DNA from 4 places in the Shewanella morhuae genome. Region 2 is predicted to be linked to each of the others. Evidence: predicted binding sites of a transcription regulator. Region 2 holds the regulator's gene; each other region holds the start of a gene.
What was found. Region 2 encodes NrdR, which represses ribonucleotide reductase genes. Its sites were predicted from a motif close to AAACACNANATNTNGTGTTT; they were not measured.

Region 1: the regulator NrdR is predicted to act here: its motif matches at 2,019-2,038, upstream of nrdD (anaerobic ribonucleoside-triphosphate reductase).
Region 3: the regulator NrdR is predicted to act here: its motif matches at 2,197-2,216, upstream of nrdA (class 1a ribonucleoside-diphosphate reductase subunit alpha).
Region 4: the regulator NrdR is predicted to act here: its motif matches at 1,938-1,957, upstream of nrdG (anaerobic ribonucleoside-triphosphate reductase activating protein).

The regions. Positions count from the first base shown of each region.
Region 1 covers NZ_PYSG01000002.1:998,112-1,001,440, reverse strand. The annotation lists gene nrdD (anaerobic ribonucleoside-triphosphate reductase) at 1-1,957, opposite strand, end outside; gene C9I43_RS04870 (hypothetical protein) at 2,307-2,996, opposite strand; gene C9I43_RS04865 (MarR family winged helix-turn-helix transcriptional regulator) at 3,149-3,329, opposite strand, start outside.
Region 2 covers NZ_PYSG01000002.1:2,364,565-2,367,893, forward strand. The annotation lists gene C9I43_RS10900 (riboflavin synthase) at 1-297, opposite strand, end outside; gene ribD (bifunctional diaminohydroxyphosphoribosylaminopyrimidine deaminase/5-amino-6-(5-phosphoribosylamino)uracil reductase RibD) at 309-1,463, opposite strand; gene nrdR (transcriptional regulator NrdR) at 1,596-2,045, opposite strand; gene glyA (serine hydroxymethyltransferase) at 2,315-3,329, opposite strand, start outside.
Region 3 covers NZ_PYSG01000002.1:1,431,819-1,435,147, forward strand. The annotation lists gene nrdA (class 1a ribonucleoside-diphosphate reductase subunit alpha) at 1-2,041, opposite strand, end outside; gene C9I43_RS06795 (HAD family hydrolase) at 2,562-3,236, opposite strand; gene ubiG (bifunctional 2-polyprenyl-6-hydroxyphenol methylase/3-demethylubiquinol 3-O-methyltransferase UbiG) at 3,238-3,329, opposite strand, start outside.
Region 4 covers NZ_PYSG01000002.1:1,260,275-1,263,603, forward strand. The annotation lists gene nrdD (anaerobic ribonucleoside-triphosphate reductase) at 1-1,449, opposite strand, end outside; gene nrdG (anaerobic ribonucleoside-triphosphate reductase activating protein) at 1,436-1,906, opposite strand; gene C9I43_RS06080 (putative zinc-binding protein) at 2,163-2,549, opposite strand; gene C9I43_RS06085 (nitrate/nitrite transporter) at 2,627-3,329, opposite strand, start outside.

The sequences.
Region 1 (3,329 bases), 1.4 Mb from region 2:
TAAATTCGCCGGTAAAACCGCAGTCATAGCATTCATCAATTGGGGTGTTAGTGCCATAATAAGGCACACGGCTGTAACTATAATCCCAGACGTTTTCTAACGCTTCAAGGTTATGCTGCATGTTGGGATACTCGCCATAGCAAATAAATCCACCGCTGGTTATCGCAGGATATGGCTGCTCAAAATCAATTTTATCGTATGGATTGACGTGCTTTTCAACATCAAGATGGAAACTATTGGTGTAATAGCCTTTATCCGTCACTCCAGCAACGAGACCAAATTGTTTGGCATCTAGTTTACAAAAGCGACTGCAAAGATTCTCACTTGGCGTGCTATATAAACTAAAGCCATAACCCGTCTCAACTCTCCAAGCATCAGTAGCGGCTTTTAGATAAGCAACAATGGCAACGGCCTTTTCCCTTAATAGTGCATTATCAAATACATGGGTTTGGGTGCCATAAAGTGCATTAATGGTTTCATGTAAACCAATGTAACCGAGTGAAATTGACGCACGACCATTTTTAAAGATTTGCGACACATCATCATCTGCTCGTAAACGTACGCCACAGGCACCTTCCATATACAAAATAGGTGCAACACGGGCTTTTACGCCGTTTAGTCGCTCAATGCGAGTATCCAGAGCTTTACGAGCTAAAACTAATCGATTATCCAAAATACGGTAAAACTCGGCTTCGTTGCCCTGTGCTTCTAAGGCAATCCGCGGCAGATTTAAACTGACCACCCCAAGATTATTACGCCCTTCATGCACGAGTTCGCCATTTTCTTCATAGGTGCCTAAAAAGCTTCGACAACCCATTGGAGTTTTAAACGAACCAGTGACTTTTTCAACTTGTTCATAATTAAGAATATCGGGATACATACGCATAGTTGCGCATTTGAGCGCCATTTGTTTGACATCATAATTGCAATCGCCAGCCTTGTGATTGATGCCATCACGAATAGCAAATACGAGCTTAGGAAATACTGCTGTTTTACGGTTTTTGCCTAAACCTGCCATGCGCACTTTGAGCATAGATTGCTGAATTAAGCGTGATTCCCACGAAGTACCTAAACCAAAGCCAAAGGTTACAAATGGTGTTTGTCCATTGGCGGTATGCAAGGTATTTACTTCGTATTCGAGTGATTGAAACGCATCGTGACACTCTTTTTCAGTTTGCGCAGTGGCAAAAGCTTTGGCGTCGGTGATCTTCCAATTTAATGCGGTTTGATAGTGCTTGTCATAACTCTTGGCGACAAATGGCGCTAACACTTCGTCGATACGGTTAATGGTCGTGCCACCATAGATATGGCTCGCCACTTGGGCAATGATTTGCGCGGTGACCGCCGTTGCTGTAGAAATCGATTTTGGCGTTTCAATCTCAGCATTGCCCATTTTAAAGCCGTGAGTCAACATGCCTGCCAAATCAATTAGCATGCAGTTAAACATAGGGAAAAACGGCGAATAATCTAAGTCGTGGTAGTGGATCTCACCCGCTTCATGGGCAGCAACCACATCCTTTGGCAAAATATGACTTTTGGCATAATGTTTTGCCACTATGCCCGCGAGTAAATCCCGCTGAGTCGGGATCACTTTGGAATCTTTATTGGCATTCTCATTAAGCAATGCCGCATTACTCTGCTCAACTAAACCACGGATCTCAAGGTTGAGTTTACTGGTCGCATCACGACATATATCTCTATCGTGACGGTATTCGATGTACACCCGTGCCAGCGACTTGTACGGGCCTTCCATCAGTAAGTTTTCAACGACATCCTGCAGATAATGGATATCCACTTCGGTTAATGTCGCCACTTGCAGCCTCACACTGGCAGCAACTGTTGCAGCATAATCAGTATCTTCAATACCTGCCGAGTTTGCAGCGGCTATAACCGCATCTCTTATTCTTGTTTCATCAAAAAGTGTGCGGCAACCATCCCGCTTAATCACGACTGGCATTAGTGAGTCCTTCTCCATTTAGACCGAATCAAACACCACATGTAGTAACCAATGATTCAGCAAACACAATATGTAGCGTATTAGGCGGCATCGACATTAAAGTTTCTATGATCCAGATCATGGTTTTCAAGATAGGAGAAAAGAACAAAGCAGAAGTGTTGTAATAGCCGATGATCCACACTTAGAGCCTTGACCTTCGTCATAAAGCAAGATAGATGGAGGATAAAATAGGTAGGTAGAAAATAAATAGATGGGAGATAAAATAGGTGTGATTTTATAACAATTAGCACAAAGCCATTTTCAATAAATAAAAAATGGCTTTGATATTAACAAAATATACGTCGGCATATTAACGTTTAGCAAGTGCCAGATAACTGCTTAACTGACCCGATGCAGACTGATGCGCCCCCATCGATGAGGCCAATTGCATCATTGATTTAAGCCCCTGCCATTGCTGTTTTTGTGTATCGGTTAACGCTGGTTCTGAATTCAAATAATCAGTTAACTGTCCGAGTGTCTTAGTGGCTTTTTGCGCCAATACTGGCGAATGCGCATCATCCATATTATTTAAAACACTTTTAGCATCTATCAAGGTATTAACCAGCGGATTATTTGGCGAGTTTTTAGCGAGTGATTTAAGTTCATCATCGACAAAATCTTGTAGCGACTGCTTGCTTGGCTCTGTCGTACTGGGAACTGTTATACCATTTTTGGATAAACGTTCGAGTTGCATGTCCGATAAAATCCCGTCTTTTTGTAAACGTGACACTAACGCAGGGATCTTCGCGACACCAAATTGGCCATCGGCAAAGAAATCCTTCGCCATCGACTGAATTTTCTGTGCTCGCTGCGCCCTAGGTGACAGTGCGATTTCATCCGCTTTTGTCGCGTCTGTTTTAGTCGTATCTGGCTGAGGTTTGGTTGACGTAATAGTGCTATCTGTTTTAGCCGTATTGGTTTTTTGGCTATTGGCACCATAAGCATCGGCGACACTGGTACTACTACGAGTAAGATTGAAGCTATTTGCAATAGAATTCATTGTCAATAATTCGGCGTCTAAGACTAATTGGTAGTTTTAAAGCAAAAATTAAGCCAATCAAGTATGAATCTATGCCTAGCTAGAATTAAGGCCTTCACACAGCTATCCCTGCACATCACTATCCCATCACAGGATATTAGGTAGACTTATGCCTAGGACTGTAAGTCCTCAATCAGAGCAAGACATTGGCGGCGCAATAAATCGAGTGCCTCAGCATCCAGCTGCACTTTATCGAGCAGCGTTTGCTTTAAGGCTAACGCCTCATGCTTAATATCTTCTCCCTGACTGGTCAGCGTCACCCGTTTTTTCCGTTCATCATCCACACAAACTAAA
Region 2 (3,329 bases):
GACCATGTGTCCCCCTAAACGCGTAGTTGGGGTGACGGCTTTTTCTAGATTAACCTTAGTGCCTACTTTATAGTTCGCAAAACCCGTTAGGCTTACAGTTTCGGCTGAGACATCAGCCACATAACCGTCAGCTAATTGCTGCACCACTGTTAGGCACACGCCATTAGTAGCAATACTGTCGCCTAAGCGTACATCGTTTAAATCCAATTTGCCGCTCGCCACGGTAAGACGAATATCATCGCCTTTACGCTCCAGTTTGCGCAGGGTGCCCACGGCTTCAATAATCCCAGTAAACATGGTTAACTCACTTAGTTAGATAAAGAGGGATCTGGCATAAGGCTCAAGGTCAAACGGGTATCTGGCCCTAGTTTACGCTCATCGACCACGGTTAATGCCGGAATTTGCGCCATGGTTTGATAATCGGGCAATTGTAATAAATTACACCCTTGCCCACCGAGGATTTTCATCGCTTGGTATAGCACTAACTCATCGACCAGCCCCTGCGCTAAAAACGCGCCCGCTAAGGTTGCGCCCGCTTCCACCAGCACTTGATTACAACTTTGGCCTAAATAGCGTAATAGATCAGGTAATGACACGCGACCTGCCATTGCGGGTAACACAAGGCAACTCACATGGGAGGGCAATTGTGTTTGAAACGCTGCGGGATATGCCACGGTCGACACCAACAATATTGGCGATGCGATAGACAAAAAAGCGGCTGTTGACGGCAAACGGGCACGACTGTCGAGTATCACTCTTAATGGCTGTAGTAATTGCGCCTCAGTTACCCTGTCTTTTAAACTGCCCAGCTCTTGATAACGCACATTGAGCGAAGGGTCGTCCGCCAGTATGGTTTCAATCCCCGTTACCAGTGCGCAAGCACGTAAGCGTAAGCGCTGCACGTCGCGGCGTGATTCAGGGCCAGTGATCCATTTAGATACACCGTTAGACAGTGCTGTTTTACCATCAAGACTTGCCGCTAATTTGACTGTAACTCTTGGCAGTCCTAATTCCATACGTTTCATAAAGCCCGCATTTAAGGCATAAGCTTCATGGCGATGTAAGCCGACATCAACCTCGATGCCAGCGTCGCGTAGCATTTGAATACCGCGCCCACCGACTTGTGGATTAGCATCTTCCACCGCTACCACCACACGCTTAACGCCAATATTGATCAGCGCTAAGGCGCAGGGCGGCGTGCGGCCATAATGGCTACAGGGCTCTAAAGTCACATAAGCCGTTGCGCCGCGAGCTTCTTCACCCGCCATACGCAGCGCATGGACTTCAGCGTGGGGCTCTCCCGCCTTTTGATGATAACCTTCGCCGACAATGTGGTTATCTTTAACAATAACGCAGCCAACACTAGGATTAGGCCTTGTGGTGTAAAAGCCTTTACGCGCCAATTGAATCGCGCGGCTCATCATTTGAATATCCAGCACCGACCAACTTATGTTCAAGCTCATGTTTAACCCTATTGTTAAAGGTTTCGTCTTTCACCTTGCTAATAAAATCAGTCTGTTAAAGCTATTTAATAAAAGCCATCTTTCAAATCTATGTGACCAAACGCCTAACCTAAAGGCTGCAAAGCTGAATAACTACTTTTGCAGTTTGGCTATCGCTTCGCCAAATTCGGATACATCTTCAAAGGCGCGATACACAGAAGCAAAGCGTATATATGCTACTTTATCGAGCGTCATTAATTGCTCCATCATCAAGTTACCAACCATTTCTGACGGCACTTCTCGCTCACCTGTCGCGCGCAGGGTCGATTTGATTTTACTGAGCGCTTGTTCAATTTCATCCATAGACACGGGGCGTTTTTCAACGGCGCGCAGCATGCCACCTTGGAGTTTTTCTTCATCGAAGGGTTGGCGTGAACCATCGCGCTTAATCACCCGCGGCATCACTAACTCAGCGCCTTCAAAAGTGGTAAATCTCTCATGGCATTCGGTGCATTCTCGGCGACGGCGCACTTGATGGCCTTCTGCCACTAAACGGGAATCGATAACTTTAGTATCTGTCGCGCTGCAAAATGGACAATACATTGAACCTCCTGCCTGTAGATAAAGATAAAGCCGTAAATAGCCTTGTTTGCTAAGTCTCTGCCAAACTCAATTGATTTAGGCCTAAGATTTTACCAATAAAAATGGCCGCTAGATGCGGCCATGGGATTTTATCCTATTTATGGGCTGAGGTTAACTACCTGATGTAAGTACCTAGCGCTAAGTACCTAATGTTAAGTACCTGATGCTAAATATAAGTCTCAGTAGTCGATCTCAGCCTGTCATCTAATTAAGCGTAGATGACAAGCAAATTAGCCGTAAACAGGGAAACGTGCGCACAGTGCCAACACTTGGCCTTTCACACGCTCAATCACAGCAGGATTATGGGCATCATCGAGGATGTCACAAATCCAGCCCGTCAGTTCTTTTGATTCCGCTTCTTTAAAGCCGCGACGTGTAATCGCTGGCGTACCGATACGCACACCTGATGTAACAAAAGGTGAACGTGGATCGTTTGGCACTGAGTTTTTGTTCACCGTAATGTTAGCACTACCTAAAGCGGCATCAGCTTCTTTGCCGGTTAAGTCGCGACCAATCAGGTCAACTAGCATTAGGTGATTTTCAGTTCCGCCAGAGACGATTTTGTAACCGCGCTCAAGGAACACTTCAACCATCGCTTTAGCGTTATTAACCACTTGCTGCTGGTAAACTTTAAATTCTGGCTCTAGCGCTTCTTTGAACGCTACCGCTTTACCAGCGATAACGTGCATTAATGGGCCACCTTGACCACCAGGGAATACTGCAGAGTTCAACTTCTTGTATAAGTCTTCATCATCAGCTGCTGACAAAATCACGCCACCACGGGGACCGGCTAAGGTTTTGTGGGTCGTTGAGGTCACTACGTGTGCGTGCGGTACTGGGTTTGGATAAACACCCGCAGCAATAAGGCCTGCAACGTGTGCCATATCCACAAATAAATAAGCACCGATTTTGTCGGCGATTTCACGCATTCTTGCCCAATCAACGATACCAGAATAAGCAGAGAAACCGCCGATCATCATTTTAGGCTTATGTTCAATCGCAATACGTTCCATTTCGTCATAGTCAATTTGACCCGACTCATCGATACCGTAAGGAATAATATTGTACAGTTTGCCAGAAAAGTTAACTGGTGAACCGTGGGTCAAGTGACCACCATGGGCTAAGTTCATGCCCAGTACGGTATCGCCAGGTTTTAACAATGCCATGTAAACAGCGCTGTTTGCCTGAGAACCTGAATGAGGTTGTACGTTAGCGTAAGTTGCGCCAAAAAGCTCTTTTGCACGT
Region 3 (3,329 bases), 930 kb from region 2:
GCTGTAAATAGCCGTCGTTACTTGGCATTTTCCACAGTAATTCATAGTTATCTTTTAGAGTGTCAAAGTCAGGCACTACTTGTTTCAGCTGGCCATCTTTACTCGACTTTACACTGATAAGACCGCGTGGTGGCTCAATACCATTAGTCGCATTAGAAATTTGCGATGAGGTTTCTGATGGCATTAATGCCGATAGCGTTGAGTTACGCAGGCCATATTGCTTAATATCGCTACGCAGTGATTCCCAGTCTAAGTGCAATGGTTCGGCACAAATTTTATCTAGGTCACGTTTGTAGGTATCGATAGGTAAAATACCTTGAGAGTAAGTGGTCTCGTGGAATAACGGACATGCACCTTGCTCTTTAGCTAAGTTCATTGAGGCTTTCAGTAAATAGAACTGAATCGCTTCAAAGGTTCTGTGGGTGAGCGCATTGGCGCTACCATCAGAGTACTTCAGGCCATTTTTCGCTAAGTAGTTCGCAAAGTTAATCACGCCTATGCCTAAAGTACGGCGATTCATCGAGGCACGTTGTGCCGCCTTGATGGGGTAGTCTTGGTAATCTAATAAGTTATCTAGCGCTCGCACGGCCAGATCGGCTAATGGCTCAATATCAGATAATTCTTTGATAGAACCTAAATTTAGCGCCGACAAGGTACAAAGTGCGATCTCACCCTCAGGATCATCAATGTTGTTCAATGGTTTTGTCGGCAGGGCGATTTCAAGACACAGGTTAGATTGTCTGATCGGCGCGACTTTTGAATCGAACGGGCTGTGAGTATTACAGTGATCTACGTTCTGTATGTAGATACGGCCAGTAGAAGCACGCTCTTGCATCATTAGTGAAAATAGCTCAACGGCTTTGATAGCTTTTTTACGAATGCTGCTGTCTTGCTCATATTGCAGATATAAACGCTCAAATTCGTTTTGATCTTCAAAGAAAGCATCATACAGGCCAGGTACATCCGATGGACTGAATAGGCTGATATTTTCGCCTTTGATCAAACGTTGATACATCAGTTTATTCAGCTGTACGCCGTAGTCTAAATGACGGATACGGTTATCTTCTACGCCGCGGTTATTTTTCAATACCAGCAGTGATTCGACTTCTAAGTGCCAAATTGGGTAGAACAAGGTCGCAGCACCACCACGCACACCGCCTTGAGAACAAGACTTCACCGCGGTTTGGAAATACTTATAGAAAGGTAAACAACCTGTGTGGAAGGCTTCGCCACCACGGATTGGGCTACCTAAGGCGCGAATACGACCGGCATTAATACCTATGCCCGCACGTTGGCTGACGTATTTCACAATCGACGAAGCTGTTGCGTTGATTGAATCTAAGCTGTCACCACATTCGATAAGTACGCAAGAACTGAACTGACGCGTTGGTGTGCGTACACCCGCCATGATAGGCGTTGGTAGCGAAATTTTAAACGTCGACACAGCATCATAAAAATCTTTAACGTATTTCAGGCGCGTTTCTTTTGGGTAACGGGCAAATAAACACGCTGCCACCAAAATGTATAGAAATTGGGCGCTCTCGTAGATGTCGTGCGTGACACGGTTTTGAACTAAATACTTACCTTCAAGCTGTTTTACTGCAGCATAAGAGAAGTCCATATCGCGCCAATGGTCGATATAGGTATCCATTACATCCAGCTCTTCGCGGGTGTAATCTTGTAAAATATGTTGATCGTATTTACCTAGTTCAACCAGCTTAGTCACATGAGCATACAATGCTGGCGGTTCGAACTGACCAAAGGCCTTCTTACGCAAATGAAACACCGCTAAACGGGCGGCAAGGAACTGATAGTCAGGTGCCTCTGGTGAAATTAAATCCGCCGCTGCTTTGATGATCGTTTCGTGGATAGCTTCAGTAGGGATGCCATCAAAAAACTGTAGGTGTGAGCGAAGTTCAACTTCAGAAACAGAAACGTTTTTTAATCCCTTGGCTGCCCAAGTAATTACGCGGTGAATTTTGTCGAGATCGATGTTTTCACGATCGCCACAACGTTTTGTGACTGTCATAGTGCTTTTCATTTGAAGATAGGCCTTGGTTCTTATATCTGTTTAGGTGAGCAAGTTCACCGAACGTATCCTTGTAAAACAATCAATAACCGTCCCTTAAATATCGTTGACTGAGTAAAAATAAGTCAATTAAGCGGCGAACTTCATAGTGTGTCTGATTGCTACCTATACACAAGATATGGTGTTTTAAATTATCTGGGATACAAGATAGTGAGGTTTGCCCCTATTTGCAAGCCTGAATTCAGGGGGTATCTTGTGGATATCTTGGGGGTAAGTCGATGCGTTAGTAGTGACTAACCTTGTAGGTCAATTTCAGGGTAGCATACACAGTTGCTGAATATCTTTTAAGCGATCTCTTGCTGAGATCGCGATCGCTACAATAAGCAGCGATCGCTGTTTTTGGCTTAGCATTTTTTGAGCGACGTTACTGTTCGTTTCTAGTTCACCGCAAATGGTACAAATTATAATAGATGGTAAGCACCGTTTTTAGGCTAAATTAGCGCAATGACTCAGTATAATGTTAATGCTTGCGTTAACAGGCTAGCCGCTCAATTAATGTTTGGTGTAGCTGTTCAGGGCTTACAAAATAGGCGTGAGCTGGCCACTGTAACGGCTTATCGTTCTCCCCTAAATAACCCCATAGTGCCACGCCGCCTAACATGCCTGCAGCTTTGGCTGCCAGCAAATCGCGCTCAGCATCCCCAAGGTACAAAATTTGCGATGGGACGCAGCCAAGTTGCTGTGCGCCTAACAACATTGGCGCTGTATGGGGTTTGGGATGCTTTGTCGAATCGCCGCTAATGATCACGGGCATACGCAGGTGTAAATTTAGTTTTCGTAATAATGGACGGGTAAAGCGAGCAGGCTTATTGGTGATCACCCCAAACGGTATTTGTGTTAATTCGAGCCAATCGAGTAATGCTGCAATGCCTGTGAATAGCGCACAGTGATCGCCATTAATGCGCTGATAATGGGCGAGCAACCCTTGCTGAACTTGAGTGCGAAGATCATCCGCTGCATTGGGTATTGCCGCATCGACTAGGGCAAAACTGCCGTGGGATGCTGCGTAGCGCATGGCCGCTAACGGCTGCGCGGCGATGCCGACGTCCTGAAGACTTAAATTGAGGGCTTGTACTAGATCCGGCGCGGTATCGGCTAAAGTGCCGTCGAGATCGAACAGTACGCCTTTAATCTGCGTCAAGCTCATACTAATCAACCTTACGCGTCGCTATCATGTAATTCACATCAACCTTAGGCGTGTATTTAAAAATGCCCGTCAATGGGTTGTAGCTAACACCTA
Region 4 (3,329 bases), 1.1 Mb from region 2:
AAATTTATCAAGATAATTAATGTTAGTGTCTTCTACCGGATAAAAGTAACTGTTATAGCAATTTCGATTAACAAAGTAGCCTGCTTTTCTATCCCAAGCCGCATTCTTTATACCTAAGTTTTCTGCTGGAACAAACTCAGTATTAAATTTGTAGCCAAATTTTTGAGTAGCTTCTCGGTTAGCCTTATAAATAATCTGTAATTGTTGGTCGACAAAGGTTTGGTAATCATTATTAGTGTCAGCTATTAAGCCTATAGATTCAGCAGCTTCTACCATGCCATTAATACCAATCGTCATAAATTGTTTATCCAGAGAGATAAACCCTGCGGTATAGACTGGCAGCATACCATTGGCCAATTGTTCTTCCATTAGTTTACGATAGGCAATTTGATATTGATGAACCTTCCCAACTTCGATTTTAAGATCGCGTTTATCTTGGATTAAACGATTCATATTAATAGTGATAACATTAATTGAACCTGTGGCGACGCCGCCAGCACCTAAGCTGTAGGAGAAGGTGTGATCGCTTATTTCATTCCGTAAACGACAGCATGAGGCTAAAGAGTCAGCATTTTTGGATTGATAAATAAAAAATGCACCGCCTTCGCTCATATTTTTGGCACAAACATGGGCAAACTCCGTATCTTTAACTTTATCATTAGCGGTTAACATCGCGGCGGTGATCACTGGAAAGGTTAAAATGGCTTTATTCCGTTCTTGATTAAACCAATCTAAGAAAAAAACTTGTAACTGTTTTAAAGAGTGCCAATCTGGCGGGGTAAAGTCAGGAAATACAAATTGCCCAAACATGGCCTCAAAATAATATTGATCATAAAGAGAGATATTCCAAAATACACTTTGGTATCCTCTTGCTGCTGCAGGTTGATTTAACGCATACACAACGTGTTGTAGGTGGTTCTCTATTGCGTGTTTATGCTCGGTGAGATAATCATCTCCAAAGTCTTTACGGGCAAAGTAATCGAAATACATTAAAAATTCGACAGTCGCAATTGCGCCAGCAAATTGCGCGCTGATAGCAAATACTAAATTAACAAAGCTGCCACAAAAAGACTCTAAGTGTTTTGGCGCTTGTGATTCGCCGCCTAATTGAGTTAATCCGCTGAGTAAAAATGGATACATTGAAATAGAAGCGCAATAGGGTTTTAAACTGGTTTCATCATGAACATAAATTTCATGTTCTGTTATTTGTCTCTCGTATTCTTTCGCTAAATCTACACCATATAATTCAGTTATTTTTTGTTTTACTAATTCACGATTAATATCAATGAAATAATCTTTCATTAACTCGGTTTCTAAGGTGGCAATGTTCTTATGAGTCACATTTGCATTCGCATCTAAATGCGAAGCATCAGCGGCATTATTGGATTGTTGGTATTGCTTAATAAAAGCTAATTTTTTTTGTAATTGCTGTGGGTTAAGAGATGGCATGGTGATGTTCCCTAAATTTAAAGTTGAGTAGATTTCCCGTTGCGAGTTCAATAAAGCGTTGATTGGTTTTTTCCTTTTCTAATCCTCCTTGATTTGGTCGCCAAGCCCCCGTTTTGAGGTAATCCAACTGTGCAATTAGATGCTGTGATACCTTGGTTTTTCCAGTGTAGAGACAGGTTTTAAGACCGTGTTTTTTTGCCAGTGATAACTTGTCGAGTAATGCAGCGGGGTTCCATTCGCCACCAAAAAATAAAACACAACTCACCAGTCCCTGATAACGTGTTAAATAATGTTGAAAATTATCATTATTTAACTGAATACCCGTTTCTGGATCCCAAGTATCTTGGCTATGACATCCTTGGCAACGTAGTGGGCAACCTGTGATGGTAAATGCTAACGAGACCTCATCAGGAACCTCTTGAAAACAGATCTGTGGTGCAAAGCTATTAAATACCATAATTACCATATCTTGTGTTTATTATATTATTGCGCACTATATGTTGTGTTTTATGATATCGAGATAGACAAATAATAGTTTGATCAAGATCAAACTATTGAGGATTAATGCGATGAGGTTAATCTTGGGGGAGTGAAGCAGATAACACGGGTGAATGGCTGTAAATAAGTGCTTGTTTAAGCTGTATTAAACTTAGCTTATTTACAGTAGGTTCCAGATCTTAAATAAAACAGCGGCAGTGTAAATAATAGTTAGACTAATTAAGTTTACATTGAGGAATATGAATAATTTTTTGATGGATATGTTGTAACAAACGGTAACTATCAGCCAGATCGCAATCAATTTGCTGTTGTTTTTTATAGCCCAATTGGGTGAGCTCTATGTGCCAGGTGGGTACAATTTGCTGTAGCGCTAAACTATTTTTAACGCAATTGAGCTTACAACCATCAAGTGCCAATATGGGGCGTCCAGATTTCGCCAGTCTGACAATCGATTTTATATTCCCTCCAACGCCCGCGATACATGACATTTGCATCACGCCTGAACGATCAAGGGTCAGGGCCACATCATTAGCTAATTGTGCGACATTTGAGCAGCCAGAGCAGGCATAAACCAAGGGTTTATTCGTCGATAATTTTGTCATGTTGGCACCTTTGTAAAAAAGTGAATGTAGATGATAGGCACCCTAAATCGGCATGCCTACCATTGTTTAGCTAACAGTTAGCAAGGGATTTCTGCGTTACGCCTAGCGTAGAACCACCAAGTGATAACCACACAACTGGCGTAAAACAGGATAAACCCATAGAGCGCGGTATCTACCGCTCCAGTTAAGCTCATTGCGGTACCATAGGATTTGGGAATAAAAAATCCGCCATAGGCAGCAATGGCAGAAATAAAGCCTAAAACTGCTGCGGACTCTCGGTTTCCTTCGATTTCGGCTTGTTTTTCCATGCCTTTACCTAATGCTTTTTGCCTAAGGGTTAAAAACATCACTGGCACCATACGGAACGTTGAACCATTACCAATGCCTGTGGTGATAAAGAGCAAAACAAACATACCGAAGAAGCCGCCAAAATTACCCGCAGCACCGTCATGCGGTAAGAAGTACAGCACACCGATAACGCCCATCGCCATGAAGAAAAAGTTCCATAGTGTCACTTGAGCGCCGCCAAATTTATCGGCTAATTTACCGCCGATAGGCCTGGCTAATGCACCTGCAAGTGGACCGATAAAGGCAAACTTAACGGGATCGACATCTGGGAATAACATACCCGATAGCAGCGGGAAACCTGCAGCAAAACCAATAAAACTGCCAAAAGTTCCTAAATAAAGCCAGCACATTAGCCAAGTATGATGACGTTTAAAGACGACGGCTTGCTCCTTAAATGAAGATTTAGCATCCGTAATATCATTCATGCCAAAC